2 regions of the Streptomyces sp. NPDC050548 genome follow, and region 1 is predicted to be linked to the other one. Evidence: predicted binding sites of a transcription regulator. Region 1 holds the regulator's gene; the other holds the start of a gene.
The links. The regulator HspR, encoded in region 1, represses chaperone genes until heat shock. The targets are predictions, from matches to a motif close to TTGAGNNNNNNNNNCTCAA.
Positions count from the first base shown of each region.

Region 2: a site for HspR is predicted at 3,800-3,818, ahead of lon (endopeptidase La). Genes of this name have one in related genera too.

Region 1 covers NZ_JBITGV010000007.1:294,303-301,846, reverse strand. Annotated here, with positions in the region: gene ACIBJH_RS21760 (ATP/GTP-binding protein) at 1-733, opposite strand, end outside; gene ACIBJH_RS21755 (ATP-binding protein) at 809-1,309, opposite strand; gene ACIBJH_RS21750 (helix-turn-helix domain-containing protein) at 1,536-2,417, shown strand; gene ACIBJH_RS21745 (DUF397 domain-containing protein) at 2,427-2,609, shown strand; gene ACIBJH_RS21740 (PQQ-binding-like beta-propeller repeat protein) at 2,715-2,951, shown strand; gene ACIBJH_RS21735 (sugar ABC transporter substrate-binding protein) at 2,857-3,963, opposite strand; gene ACIBJH_RS21730 (heat shock protein transcriptional repressor HspR) at 4,245-4,694, opposite strand; gene dnaJ (molecular chaperone DnaJ) at 4,700-5,887, opposite strand; gene grpE (nucleotide exchange factor GrpE) at 5,936-6,589, opposite strand; gene dnaK (molecular chaperone DnaK) at 6,586-7,544, opposite strand, start outside.
Region 2 covers NZ_JBITGV010000001.1:53,511-61,054, reverse strand. Annotated here, with positions in the region: gene ACIBJH_RS00275 (sensor histidine kinase) at 1-15, opposite strand, end outside; gene ACIBJH_RS00270 (response regulator transcription factor) at 12-752, opposite strand; gene ACIBJH_RS00265 (spermidine synthase) at 866-1,543, opposite strand; gene ACIBJH_RS00260 (rhomboid-like protein) at 1,675-2,529, shown strand; gene ACIBJH_RS00255 (TIGR03086 family metal-binding protein) at 2,589-3,212, shown strand; gene ACIBJH_RS00250 (hypothetical protein) at 3,245-3,436, opposite strand; gene lon (endopeptidase La) at 3,841-6,261, shown strand; gene ACIBJH_RS00240 (MarR family winged helix-turn-helix transcriptional regulator) at 6,390-6,875, shown strand; gene ACIBJH_RS00235 (protein phosphatase 2C domain-containing protein) at 6,891-7,544, opposite strand, start outside.

The DNA of each region.
Region 1 (7,544 bases):
CGAAATCCCGCTGGCGGGGGGACTCCCCCGTGCCCTCCTCCCACTCTGCTCCGACCCCCACGATGCCCAGGTCCGCCGCGCGAAGAAGACCGACGATCGCCGGCACCTGTTCGGAGTGTTCAAGCATTCGGCCGATGCGCCGCAGAATCAGCCGCCTGGTCCGAAAGTCTCCCGACTCGAAGGCAAGCGCCCGCAAGAACCATTCGTAGACCGGCAGCACCGCCTCCTGCTGGGAGCGGGCGGCGATGGTCAGAAAGAGCACGTTCGGCGCGGTGATCTTGCGGACGAGGTCGAGCTCCTTGCGCGGTGAGGTGTCGCCGAAGGTGAAATCCTGGTCGTTGCGCTGGAAGACGACCCTTTTGCGTCCGTGCGGGTAGCTGTAGAGCCACTCGTCGAGCACGCGCTCGTCCTCGACACTGAAGCCGTAGGCGTACCGGGTGCCGCCCAGCAGCAGGTCCACGACGTACCACGACGGCTCATGCACAGCTTCCTCGTCCAGGACGAACGGGAACCGCTCGATCTTCTCGCCCGGCTCCGCCTCACGATGTGACGAGCGCACCATGCGGGCCATGTAGCGCAACGCGTCCACCACGTTCGACTTGCCTGCGGCGTTCGCCCCGAAGACCGCCACCACCGGGACCGCCGGCCGCTCCGTACCTTCCGGCCGGTCGGCGTCATACACCGGCGCGAGCAACAGTTGCTGCTCTTCCCTGAGGGATCGATGGTTCGCCATCCGGAAACTCAGGAGCACAGCCCATCACCTCCCTTCTGAGGTCAGAACACATTCTGTGCGGAAAACTCGCAGGAATCAGCTTCTGTCTCCAGCGTACGGCCAAGCAAGGTCCGCCGAAAGATCTGTCATGCGGACAGGTGGCGCGCCCGTGAACCCACCCAGCTCGAACCACACCCCCTTCGCGAACCGCCCCGCCCTCTCGCCCGCGACTCCCCACGTGTCCGCCATCTCCTCGACGAGGGCGAGCCCCCTCCCCCAGCAGGTGATCGCCCCGGCGGTGGACTGCGCGACCACGGGCGGGTCCGGACTCTCGTCGAAGACGCTGACCCGGAGGCAGGCCGGGCCGAGCCGGAGGCGGATCATCGCGGAACCCTTCGTGTGCAGGTGGACGTTGGTGACGAGTTCCGAGGTGCACAGGGCGGCGGGCATGACGAGGGGTTCGCGGTCGTGGGTGAAGAGGACGGCGCGTACGAAGTCCCGGCAGACGCGGGGTGCGGTGGCGTCGGCGGGGGCGAAGAGGCTGTAGTCGTGGGTGAGTTGGGCGGGGCGGTGGGGTGCGCGGCGGGCTGGGTCCATGGGTTTGGCCTCCGGTGTACGAGGGGTCCGTGCCCGGCGATGGCGACGCCCGGCGTGCGGGTGCTCTGTCGGCTTATGGGCAGGGGGAGTTGAGCGGACTCGGTGTGTAACCGACTCCGCACTCACCGTAGAGGCAAAGGGTTATACATCTCAACCTGTTCGCAGAAGTCGATGGACCAACCACTCCGCGCAGTGCAGACTTCGACGAAGCCGCCAAGGAGTAACAGTGGGACTACGCACCACCATCAGCGAACGTCAGCACCGCCTGGGCTTCGAGCTCAAACAACTGCGCGAACAAGCGGGGTTGAACGCAGCTGAAGCAGGCCAGCGGATCGGCATGAGCCGCGCCCAGCTCAGCCACATCGAGCTGGGCCGTACATCGATCCTGACCGAGCGACTCCTGGAGCTGTGCCAGACATACGGTTGCACAGACAAGCCCTATATTGACGCACTGGTGTCCATGTCCGAGGCGACCGGCAAGGGATGGTGGAGCGCATACAAGAAGCACCTGGGCTCCGGCGGCCTCAACCTCGCCGAACTGGAAGCCCAGGCTGTGGCCCTACGGGTGCACGAGTCCCTGTTCATCCCCGGGATCTTCCAGACCGCGGACTACGCGCGGGCCATCTTCAACAGCCCCGAGCTGGGCTTCGGGAACATCGACGAAGCCGTGAGGTTCCGCCTGGAACGGCAGAGCATCCTGACCGACAGGAACCCGCCCTCCGTCCATGCCGTGATCCACGAGGCGGCGCTGCACATGAGGTTCGGCAGCGCCCAGGTCGTACGCGAACAGCTGGTGCGGCTCATCGAGTTGGCCCGCTTCCCCCACGTGACCATCCAGGTCTATCCGTTCAGCGCGCAGGCGTACGCAGCACTCAGCGGGAACTTCGTCCATGCCGTCCCCCGCGCGTCGCGGCTCGGCACCGTGGTCCTGGACCGCGCGACGGGCACCGACTACCTGCGCGAGCCGACCCAACTGGAGCAGTACAGCTCGCTGTTCGCCCGGCTCGCCGACAACGCCCTTGATCCCGTCGACGTATCGTTGGCCCCCGAAGCACACTCGGTGAAGGACTCCCTTTCCCTCATCCAGCACCTGCTCTACACGCTCTAGGAGGCCCGCATGTCCGAACCGCACTGGCAGAAGTCCTCGTTCAGCGGAGCCCCCGACCAGAACTGCCTCTACCTCGCCACCGCCCCCGACAAAACGATCCGCCTCCGCGAGAGCGACACCCCGGACGTCATCCTGGCCGCCGCGCCGGAGCAACTCGCCGCCCTCCTGCGGCACGTCAAGTCCCAGGGCTGAGACCCGACTTCGGGCCGAAACACACGAACTCGGCCTCGACGCGCCGCGCTTGCGTACGCCGCCCTAAGGGGCGCCGCCGCCCCGGGAGCCAAAGGCGTCGACCGGGTGACCGCCGGAGCCGTGGTGCCGGTGCTCAGCGCGTTCGGCGGGGCCGTACGCCCCTCGCCCGCCGTGGCCGGCGGGGTCGCGTACGTGGGCAGCGACGACGGGCGGGTCCGCGCCGTCGGCGCCGCCGACCGAACCCCCGCTACTTCAACCCGGCCGCGTCGCAAGCCGTCTTGTACTTGCTGGTGCAGATGTCGGAGATCTTGTAGATCCCGTCCGCGACCACCGTCGTCTTGATGTTGTCCTTCGTCAGCGCGACCACGGACACCAGCTGCGCCGGGATCTTCTTGTTGGTGGGGCTGTCCACCGAGTCACGGGTGAGGGCGTCGAACTCGATGTCCTTGCCCTGGACCCTGGCGACCGCGATCTTCGCGGCGGCCTCGGCGAGGTCGGGGTAGGGCTTGTAGACGCTCATGTACTGCTCGCCGGTCACGATCCGCTGCACCGCGGTGAGTTCGGCGTCCTGGCCGGTGATGGGCGGCATCTTCGTCACGCCCGCGTTCTGCAGGGCCTTGACGATGCCGCCGGCCATGGCGTCGTTGGCGGAGTACACCGCGGCGATGTTGTCCTTGCCGAGCTTGTCGATCGCCTCGGTCATCTCCTTCTGGGCGATGACCGGGTCCCAGGCCTTGGTGTTGTAGCTCGCGGCGACCGTCACCTTGCCCTGCAGCTCGGACAGCGCCCCCGCCTTGAACACCCCGGCGTTGGGGTCGGTCGGCGAGCCGTTGATCATGACGACCTTGTCGGAGGTGTCCACGTCGCTGCCGAGCGCCTCGACCAGGGAGCGGCCCTGCACCTCGCCGACGAGTTCGCCGTCGAAGGAGACGTACGCGTCGATCGGTCCCTCGGCCAGGCGGTCGTAGGCGATGACGGGGATGCCGGCGGCCTTGGCCTTCTTCACCATGGGCAGGATGAGGTGCGAGTCGACGGAGTCGAGGATGATGATGTCGACCTTCTGGTCGATCATCTTCTGCATCTGCGTGTCCTGGACGCTCGCGACACCGCCCGCGTTCTCGTACTCGGCCTTGCCCTTCTTGTCGGTCAGTTCGCTGACCGTCGACTTGATGATCGGGAAGTCGAACTCCGCGTACCGCGTGTTCGTCTTCTCCGGCATGAGGACGCCCACCGTGATGTCGTTGCCCTTGGCCGGGGTGGCGTCCGAGCTGCTCCCCGACGAGTTGAGCACGCCACAGGCGGCCAGGGGCAGGGCCAGCGAGGACGCGGCCACGGATATGGCGATACGACGCATTGGTGAGCTCACTTCTGGTGCCGTCCGGACGTGGGCGCAGCATTGCAACCCAGGTGACTGAAAAGCCAACGCGGCTGCGGCCATCGGCGTCAAGCGGAACTACTTAACGAGATGGCAACGCCACGTTCCGTTTGGTATGTGGAGACGTTGCGGAACCCCATCCAAACGCTCTTTACCGACCCTCCACTCAACGGGAGTTCATGAGTGGGCAAAGATCGCACAACCGGGACGGGGCCCGGAGGCGGGTGAGCCTCCGGGCTCCTTCACAGTTTGTCGGCGCGTCAGTCCGAGGACTGCCGCTTCGGCCGCCACACCACCAGCGCGCTGGTCTGCTGGACCTCCTGGTACGGGACCAGGTCGCGCCGGTACGAAGCGTGCACCGCCGCCTCCCGCTGCTGGATCGCCGCCGCCGCTCCGTCGACCGCCGCCTGGAGTTCGGCGACGCGCTGCTGGAGCGCCACGACCTGGTTCTCCAGCTCGATGATGCGCTTGATGCCGGCCAGGTTGATGCCCTCGGTCTGCGACAACTGCTGGACGGTGCGCAGCAGTTCGATGTCACGGGCCGAGTAGCGCCGGCCGCGCCCGGCCGTGCGGTCCGGGGAGACCAGGCCGAGGCGGTCGTACTGGCGCAGCGTCTGCGGGTGCAGGCCGGAGAGCTGGGCCGCCACCGAGATGACGTAGACCGGGGTCTCCTCGGTCAGCTCGTACGGGTTGCGTCGACGGCCGTCCATCTCTCTCATGCTCCCTTCGCGGCCTGGAACAGCTCCGCCCGCGGGTCCTCACCCGCAGTGGCCTCTCTGTACGCCTCAAGTGCGTCACGAGCATTCCCCGTGACGTCCTTCGGGACACTCACCTCGACGGTCACGAGAAGGTCTCCCCGGGTGCCGTCCTTGCGGAAGGCGCCCTTGCCGCGGGCCCGCATGGTGCGGCCGTTGGGGGTGCCCGGCGGCAGCTTCAGCGTCACCGGGGGCCCGCCCAGGGTGGGCACCCTGACCTCGCCGCCCAGCGCCGCCTCGGCGAACGTCACCGGGACCGTCACCGTGAGGTTGTCGTCCTTGCGGCCGAACACGGGGTGCGTGTCGACGTGCACCATGACGTACAAGTCGCCCGCGGGACCGCCCCGTTCACCCGGTGCGCCCTTGCCGCGCAGCCGGATGCGCTGGCCGTCCGTGACCCCCGCGGGGATCCGGACCTGCATGGTCCGCGACGACTTGGCGCGCCCGCTGCCCTTGCACTCGGCGCACGGGTGCTCGGCGATCAGGCCCCGGCCCTTGCAGTCCGGGCACGGGTCCGTCAGCGAGAAGCCGCCGCCGGAGCCGCGCGCCACCTGGCCGGTGCCGACGCAGGTCGGGCACACGCGCGGTGTGCCGTTCTTGTCGCCGGTGCCCGAACAGGCCTTGCAGGGCTGCTGCGAGGACATCCGCAGCGGGACCGTGGCCCCTTCGATGGCCTCCGTGAAGCTGAGCGTGACCTCGGACTCGATGTCCTGGCCGCGCCTGGGCTGGGTACGGGTCGTCCCCGCGCCGCCCCGGTTGAACAGGCCGCCGAAGACGTCGCCGATGCCGCCGCCGAAGCCGCCGGGGGCACCGGTGCCACCGCCCTGGGCGCCGCCTCCGAAGAGGTCGCCCAGGTCGAAGTTGAAGTTGCCGCCGCCCGCGCCGCCCGGCCCCGGGCGGTAGCCGCCGTTGCCGAAGAGCGAGCGGGCGTCGTCGTACTCCTTGCGCTTCTTGGGGTCACCGAGGATGTCGTGGGCCTCGGAGATCTCCTTGAAGCGCTCCTCGGCCTTGGCGTTGCCCTTGTTGGCGTCCGGGTGGAACTCGCGGGCGAGCTTCCGGTACGCCTTCTTGATCTCGGCCTCGGTGGCGTCCTTGGGGACGCCGAGGACCTTGTAGTAGTCCTTCTCGATGAAGTCCTTGGTGCTCATCCTCGACGTCCCTCCTTCCGCCCGGTGTCTGCCCGCCCGGTGTGTGCGTCAGCCCTCCTCAGGGCCGTTGTCCTTCTCGTCGGCGGCCTCGGACTCGTCCTTGACCGCCTGCGCGCCGGGCTGCGGCTCGGCGACGGCCACCCGCGCGGGGCGGATGGTGCGCTCGCCGATGCGATACCCGGGCTGCAGGATCGCCACGCAGGTCGTCTCGGTGACGTCCGGCGCGTACGAGTGCATGAGCGCCTCGTGGATCGTCGGGTCGAAGGGCTCGCCCTCCTTGCCGAACTGCTGCAGTCCCATCTTCGCCGCGGCGGTCTCCAGCGATTCCGCCACCGACTTGAAACCGCCGACGAGTTCACCGTGTTCCCGCGCGCGGTTGATGTTGTCGAGCGTGGGCATCAGCTCGGTCAGGAGGTTCGCCACGGCGATCTCCTTGACCGCGATCCGGTCGCGCTCGACGCGGCGGCGGTAGTTCTGGAACTCGGCCTGGAGCCGCTGGAGGTCCGCGGTGCGCTCGTCGAGCGCCTTGCGCACCTGGTCCAGCTGGGCCGTCAGACCGGCGATCTGAGCACTTGCGTCCCCTGCCGGGGCCGCCCCCTCCCCACTGCTGGAGGGGGAGGCGGCCTGCGGCTCGGCGTCGTCGGGGGTGGCGCCGGAGGGGACGTCGGGCTTCTCGTCGAAGCCCGGGGTCTCCTCCGTCACGCGGCACCGTCCTTGCGCTCGTCGTCCACGATCTCGGCGTCCACCACGTCGTCGTCCGCCTTGGGCGCCTCGGCACCCGGGGCGTCGCCGCCGGCGGCCTGCGCGGCCTGGGCGTCGGCGTACATGGCCTGGCCGACCTTCTGCGAGACCGCGGCGACCTTCTCGGTGGCGGTGCGGATCTCGGCGGTGTCCTCGCCCTTCAGCGTGGCCTTCAGCTCCTCGACGGCGGCCTCGACCTCGGTCTTGACGTCGGCGGGAACCTTGTCCTCGTTGTCCTTGAGGAACTTCTCCGTCTGGTAGACGAGCTGCTCGCCCTGGTTGCGGGACTCGGCGGCCTCGCGGCGACGGTGGTCCTCGTCCGCGTACTGCTCGGCCTCCTGGCGCATGCGGTCGACCTCGTCCTTCGGCAGCGAGGAGCCGCCGGTGACGGTCATCTTCTGCTCCTTGCCGGTGCCGAGGTCCTTCGCGGTCACGTGCATGATGCCGTTGGCGTCGATGTCGAAGGAGACCTCGATCTGCGGGACACCGCGCGGGGCCGGCGGCAGACCGGTCAGCTCGAACATCCCGAGCTTCTTGTTGTACGCCGCGATCTCGCGCTCGCCCTGGTAGACCTGGATCTGCACGGAGGGCTGGTTGTCCTCGGCGGTGGTGAAGATCTCGGACCGCTTGGTCGGGATCGTCGTGTTCCGCTCGATCAGCTTGGTCATGATGCCGCCCTTGGTCTCGATACCGAGGGACAGCGGGGTGACGTCGAGGAGCAGGACGTCCTTGACCTCGCCCTTGAGGACACCGGCCTGGAGGGACGCGCCGATGGCGACGACCTCGTCCGGGTTGACGCCCTTGTTGGCGTCCTTGCCGCCGGTCAGCTCGCGCACGATCTCCGCGACGGCGGGCATCCGGGTGGAGCCACCGACGAGGACGACGTGGTCGATCTCGTTGATGGAGATGCCGGCGT
Region 2 (7,544 bases), on a different contig from region 1:
CGGCCCGCCGCTCATGGCGTCGGAGTCTCCAGCGCGTAGCCGACACCGTGCACCGTGCGGATCCGCTCGGCGCCGATCTTCCGACGCAGCGCCTTGATGTGGCTGTCGACGGTGCGGGTGCCGGAGGCGTCCGCCCAGTCCCACACCTCGGCGAGCAGCTGCTCGCGGGAGAGCACGGCACGCGGGGTGTTCGCCAGGCACACCAGCAGGTCGAACTCGGTGGGCGTGAGATGCACGTCGTCGCTGCGCACCCGTACCCGGCGCTGCGCGTGGTCGATCTCCAGCTCGCCCAGGCGCAGGATGCCCGAGCGCGGGGTGGAGGCGGCCACCACGGCGCGCTCGACGCGGCGCAGCAGGACGTGCACCCGGGCGGCCAGCTCCCGCATGGAGAACGGCTTGGTCATGTAGTCGTCGGCGCCGACCCCGAGCCCGACCAGCATGTCGGTCTCGTCGTCGCGCGCGGTGAGCATCAGCACCGGCACCGGACGGGCGGCCTGCACCCGGCGGCAGACCTCCAGGCCGTCGAAGCCGGGCAGCATGATGTCGAGGATCAGCAGGTCGGGCTGCCAGGCCTCGGCGGTGTCGACGGCCGAGGGCCCGTCGCCCGCGGTCTGTACGAGGAATCCCTCGGCGCGCAAACGGGCCGCGATGGCGTCGACGATCGTCGGATCGTCCTCGACCACGAGCACCCGGCGCTGTGCGCCCGGCGTGGCCGTGGCCGTACCGTTGTGGGAGGTGTGTGTCTGCTCCATCGCCCGCCCCTGAAGTGTGCTTTCCGGAACCAGTGGGGTGATCCCATGACTGCGCTTGACGCTTGAATGATCCGCGTCAGGGAAGCAGGGTACGGGCAGTCACGGCGCCTTTGCTATCCAGGTCGTACGGCGAGGTGCACCACGTCGGGAACTCCTCGGGCAACGGGGATCTCTTCGGTACGCACCTGCTGGAACCCGGCATTCCATAAGGTTCGCTCAAATTCCGGAGAGGGCTGTGCCGACCATACGGCGAGTACCCCGCCAGGCCTCAACACCCTTGCACAGCTTGCCAGTCCGGCCGGTGAGTAGAGGTTGTCGTTGCTGTCGGTGACGGTCCAGCCGGGCCCGTTGTCGATGTCGAGGCAGAGCGCGTCGAAAGTGGCGCAAGTCTCATTGACGAATGCGACCAGGTCCGTTTTCAGAATGTCGGTGCGCGGGTCGGCGAGAGCGGACGCGGAGAGCTCCGACAGCGGCCCGGAGAGGTGCCATTCGACGATCGCGGGCTCCCGCTCCACGACCGTGATCCGGCCCCAGCGGGGGTCGGCGGCGGCGTGCGCGAGGGAGAAACCCACGCCCAACCCGCCGATCAGTACGTCCGGTCGGGGGCGCCCGTCGAGCGCGGCGTACGCGGCGTCGACCAGCAGCCGCTCCGAGCGCCCGTCCGAAGTGTCCATCAGGAAGCACCCGTTGGCGATGATCTGCAGCAACTCCCCGTGCCGGCGCAGCACCACCTCGCCGTAGGGGCCCTCGCGACGGTCCAGGACAAGGGGATTGTCGTACGCGGTGGTCATCCGCGCACGGTACCGGGGGACGCGTGAGAAAGCTTTCGGGTTGCTGTGAATCGGCTCTCGCGTGGCGTCGGTCATAGACAGCGGCAGGCGGGACGGCGAAGGGTGGGGTGAAACGGAAGGAGTCCCTCACGGTGGAACGGACCGCGACGGCCGATACCCAGGCCTCCGCCACGCCCCTGGCCGAGGAGGACTCCCCCCTGCTGGATGCGATGCCGAGACAGCGTGAAGTGGTGGAAACGGCCTGGGAGTCGGGCCGTCCCGCGGTCTCCGTCTCGGCGTCCACCCCCGCGATTCCCCGCGTATCGCGCATGCCGGCCGCGCTGCGCCTCCTCGCCCCCTGGCGGCTGCTGCCCACGCCCAACGGGACGCCGTTCACCTTCGGTTACGCGTCGCTGCTCGTCGTCACCTCGCTCATCGCGCAGTACGCCGATCCCACGCTGGTGAACCAGTTGCACCAGGCCTCCAGCACCGATGTCACCCACCTCCTCCGCGACCCGTTCCTCGTGCTGGTCGCCAGTGCGCTGTGGATCGTCGGCGGGGTGCTGTCGCCGTACGCGTTCCTCTTCCTGCTGGTGCTGACCGCGCTGGAGCGGCGGATCGGCGGGGTGCGGGCCGCCGGGGTGTTCCTGACCGGGCACATCCTGGCCACGCTCGCGACCGAGGGCACCGTGGGGCTGGCCGTGCTGGCGGGACATCTGCCCGACACCTCGCTGCACCGCTTCGACTACGGCATCAGCTTCGGCGTCGCCGCGAGCACGGGAGCGTTGGCCGGTCTGCTCAGGCCCTGGCTCGGGCTGCCGCTGCTCGCCCTCTTCGGCTGGACGCTGGTCTCGGACCTGATGGCGTTCACCGACCCCATGACGAACTGGGGCCATCTGATCTCGCTCACGATAGGCGTCGCGACCTGGCCGTTGATACGGCGCTGGCAGCGGGCCGAGCGGATGGCCCGGTTCGCGCTCCCCCGGGTCGGGGTTGCCCGAGTCTGACTCCCCGCTGTAGAGATGGTGCGGACGGCCGAGCACGGTCCTGGACGGGGGAGGTCCAAGTGGCGGACACGGGTGCGGAGACGATCGCGGTACGGCGCATCGAGCGGGCGATCACGGCAACCGGCCTTGTGGTGGCGGGAGTTGCCGAGGACCAGTGGGTGAACCCCACTCCGTGCGCGGAGTGGGACGTACGAGCCGTCCTCAACCACACAGTGGGCGGGATGCGCATCTTCACCGCCGAACTGAACGGCACCGATCCGGGCGGCGAGCACGAGTCCGACTGGCTGGGCGCGGATCCCCGGGGCGCGTACGCGGAGGCGTCCGAGACCGACCGTGCGGCCTGGAACCGTCCCGGTGCCCTCGACACCACCGTCCACATCTCGCTCGGCGCGCTGCCCGGCCCGATGGCCGCGCTCATCCACTTCACGGAGATCTGCGTCCACGGCGTGGACCTGGCGGTCGCGACGGGCCAACAGGCTGTGGTGGACGAGGAGTTGTGCGGGGAGCTGCTCGCGGTGATGCACGGCCTCGGCGGCTTCGACGCGTACCGCGTGCCCGGTGTCTTCGGTCCCGAGGTCCGGCCCGCGCCTGGGGCGGCCCCGCACGGGCGGCTGCTGGCCTACCTGGGCCGCGCGGTCGCCGCCCCGCCCCGGCCGGAAGGGACCGTCTCCGTGAAAGCGTGACATTTCCGCCCCGGATGTCACGCTTTCGCGACTCACCCTCCGTGTTCGTCCCGGCTCGGGTCGAAGTCGTCCGGACGGTCGCGGCGGAGTTCCGCGTACCGCTCCGCGAGGACATCGACCGCCTGGTGGATGCCGCACCCCAGGGTTTCGCGGATGGTGGCGATCGCGGCGACGGTCCGGTGCCGCAGGATGTCCCGGTCCACGCTCTCGGGCAGTTGTTCCATGAGGCCGTGAGCCTACCCGTCGGCGGTCGAGGGCCCGGAGGGCGAGGGCGCGCAGACCGGTGAGGTCGGGGACGGGCTCGTCCGGCCCGTAGGTGGGGGTGGGCCGGCTCGCCGCCCGGGCACTGCGCGGCGACCAGGGCCGCCGCCGCGACGGCTTCGTCGCCGATGTTCGCGTCGGCCCTGACGCGCGTCCGTGGTGGTGTCCCGCATCGTGGCAGCCACCACTGACATCGGCCGCCGAAGCAGCCGTACGCCCGGGAAGCACCGACCCCGTTTCCGTGTTGACCTGCACGGAGACGGGCCCGCTGCCGCTGATCGCTCACGGCGAACAACAGGTGGGGAACAATCGAAGACGCCCAAGCATTGAGTCGGCATAGCTCAACTTGACTGCCTAAGGGGAGATCATGGCTTCGACGTCCACACCGCTCACCCTGCCCGTGCTGCCGCTCGACGACGAGGTCGTGCTGCCCGGAATGGTGGTTCCGCTGGACCTGAACGACACCGATGTACGCGCCGCCGTGGAGGCCGCCCAGGCCGCCGCCCGGTCCGAGCCCGGAAAGCCCAAGGTCCTGCTGGTGCCACGCATCGACGGGACTTACGCGAGCACGGGTGTGCTCGGCACCATCGAGCAGGTCGGCCGGCTGGCCGACGGCGACCCGGGCGCGCTGATCCGCGGCCGTAGCCGCGTGAAGATCGGCGCCGGGACCACCGGCCCCGGTGCCGCGCTCTGGGTCGAGGGCACCGCGCTCGACGAGAGCCTGCCCGAGCCTTTGCCCGGCTCCGTTTCCGAGCTGGTGAAGGAGTACAAGGCGCTGGCCACCGCGTGGCTGCGCAAGCGCGGGGCCTGGCAGGTCGTCGACCGCGTGCAGGCCATTGACGATGTGTCCACCCTCGCCGACAACTCCGGTTACTCACCTTTCCTGACCATTGAACAGAAGATCGAGCTGCTGGAGACCGCCGACCCGGTGGCCCGCCTCAAGCTCGCCACCCAGCACCTGCGCGACCACCTCGCCGAGCAGGATGTCGCCGAGACCATCGCCAAGGACGTGCAGGAAGGCGTCGACAAGCAGCAGCGCGAGTTCCTGCTCCGCCGCCAGCTCGAAGCCGTCCGCAAGGAGCTGCGCGAGCTGAACGGCGACTCGGCCAAGGACGGCGAGGAGTCCGACGACTACCGCGCCCGGGTCGAGGCCGCGGACCTTCCCGAGAAGGTCCGCGAGGCCGCCCTCAAGGAGGTCGACAAGCTGGAGCGCTCCTCCGACCAGTCGCCCGAGGGCTCGTGGATCCGCACCTGGCTGGACACCGTCCTCGAACTCCCGTGGAACGAGCGGACCGAGGACGAGTACGACATCCGGGGCGCCAAGGCGATCCTGGACGCCGAGCACGCCGGCCTGGAGGACGTGAAGGCGCGCATCACCGAGTACCTGGCCGTGCGCAAGCGCCGCAGCGAGCGCGGGCTGGGTGTCGTCGGCGGGCGGCGCGGCGGTGCCGTACTGGCCCTCGTCGGTCCGCCCGGTGTCGGCAAGACCTCGCTCGGCGAGTCCGTCGCGCACGCGATGGGACGGAAGTTCGTGCGGGTCGCGCTGGGCGGTGTGCGGGACGAGGCGGAGATCCGGGGCCACCGGCGTACGTACGTCGGCGCGCTGCCGGGCCGTATCGTCCGCGCCATCAAGGAGGCCGGGTCCATGAACCCGGTGGTCCTGCTCGACGAGATCGACAAGGTGGGGTCCGACTACCGGGGCGACCCGGCCGCGGCTCTGCTCGAAGTCCTCGACCCCGCGCAGAACCACACCTTCCGCGACCACTACCTGGAGGTCGAACTCGACCTGAGCGACGTGGTGTTCCTGGCGACGGCCAACGTGCTCGAAGCCATCCCGGAGGCACTGCTCGACCGGATGGAACTGGTCCGGCTGGACGGCTACACCGAGGACGAGAAGGTCGTCATCGCCCGTGACCACCTGCTCCCGCGCCAGCTGGAGCGGGCGGGGCTCAAGGACGACGAGGTCGTCATCGACGAGAGCGCGCTGCGCAAGCTCGCCGGTGAGTACACCCGTGAGGCGGGCGTCCGCACCCTGGAGCGGTCGATCGCCCGGCTGCTCCGCAAGATCGCCGCGCAGCACGAACTGGGCGAGCGGGAGCTGCCGTTCACGGTGACCGACGCCGACCTGCGAGGGCTCATCGGGCGGCCGCACCACGTGCCCGAGTCCGCGCAGGACCCGGCGGAGCGCCGTACGGCGGTCCCCGGTGTCGCCACCGGCCTCGCGGTCACCGGCGCGGGCGGTGACGTCCTGTACGTCGAGGCGTCGCTGGCCGACCCGGAGACGGGTGCGGCGGGTCTGACCCTGACCGGTCAGCTCGGTGACGTGATGAAGGAGAGCGCGCAGATCGCCCTGTCGTTCCTGCGCTCGCACGGCGCCGAACTGGAGCTGCCCGTCGCCGACCTGAAGGATCGGGGCGTGCACATCCACTTCCCGGCGGGTTCGGTGCCGAAGGACGGTCCGAGCGCGGGTGTCACCATGACGACCGCTCTCGCGTCGCTGCTCAGCGGCCGGCTGGTCCGTACGGACGTGGCCATGACCGGTGAGGTCTCCCTGACCGGCCGGGTCCTGCCGATCGGCGGGGTGAAGCAGAAGCTGCTCGCCGCGCACCAGGCGGGGGTCACCACGGTGATCATCCCGAAGCGCAACGAGCCCGACCTGGACGACGTCCCGGCCGAGGTCCTGGACAAGCTCGACGTCCACGCGGTGACGGACGTCCGCCAGGTCCTGGAGCTGGCCCTGTCGCCCGCGACGAACGGCGCGACCCCGGAGGTTCCGGTGGCGGCGTGACGGACGCCACCGGTCAGGTGAAGGCCCGGGTCCCTTTCACGAGGGGCCCGGGCCTTCGTCGTACGTAGGTCCCACCCTGCGAAATACTGGCGAAACTGCGGGGACTTTCACGATCAGGAAAGCAGAACATGGGTGCTGACGTGCACAAGGACGAGGACAGAAACGACAGCGGGATCCCGGATCCCGATCCCGAATACCTGTCCCTGGAACGCGAGTTGACGTTCCTCTTCCGCCGGGCCCGGGCCAATCAGGGCGAGATGGCCCGTGAGGTCCACCCCGACCTGGAGTCCGCCGCGTACGGCCTGCTGGTCCGGCTGGACGAGTACGGCCGGCAGCGGGCCACCGAACTCGCCGCCTACATCGGCGTCGGCAAGGCCACCATGTCCCGCCAGCTGCGCGCCCTGGAGGAGCTGGGCCTGATCTCCCGCGAGCCCGACCCGGCGGACGGCCGCGCCTGGCTGGTCGACCTCACCGACGAGGGCCGCCGCCGCGTCGCACACGTCCGCGAGGCCCGGCGAGCCCGCTACGTCTCCCAGCTCTCCCACTGGGACCGCCGCGAGGTCGCCGAACTCGCCCGGCTGCTCCACCAGTTGAACGGCGTCATGGAGAAATGACACCGGAGTAGGGGCTCACAGCTCCGCGTACACGACCGTCGCGTCGTCGTGCGTCTTGCTCCGCCGCAGATACGTCCGCGTCTCCGCGTCGGCCCGCTCCAGCGCCCGTACCCGGCGCACCAGCTCCGCCGCCCCCTCCTTCTCCACGAGGGCGAAGCACTCCGCCCAGTCGCCCTTGCCGAACTTCTCCACCCACCTCGTCGCCCCGTCCGTCAGGGCGGCGAGGGCGCGGACCGCGCTGCGCGGGAGCGAGCCCGTCACCGCCCGCTCCGCGACCGAGGGATCGGCCGCGGCCGTGAAGAAGCCGCCCTCCTTGTTACGGAGCGTGGCGTCGATCAGCTCGTCGGTGGCGAGAGCGGCGCGCGGCAGCCGCGACAGCCGGTCGTCCAGTACGGCGGTCACCTCACCGGCCGGGGAGTCGACGAGCAGGGCGGAGTCCGAAAGGATCAGATATTCGATCTCCTCCGGGGACCAGCGGGCCAGCACCACGGTTGCCTGTGGGGTGCGTGGGTGAGAAAGGTCACAGGTGGCGGAGTGTGCCTCGGATGTTCGGAGGATCGCCCGGGAGAGAATTTCCGCCAGCGTCAGATCCCGGCAGGAAACGGTCAGTTCGGTCAGCGCGCCGCCCAGTCGCGCGGTGTACCAGGGGACCGGATGCAGACAGCCCGT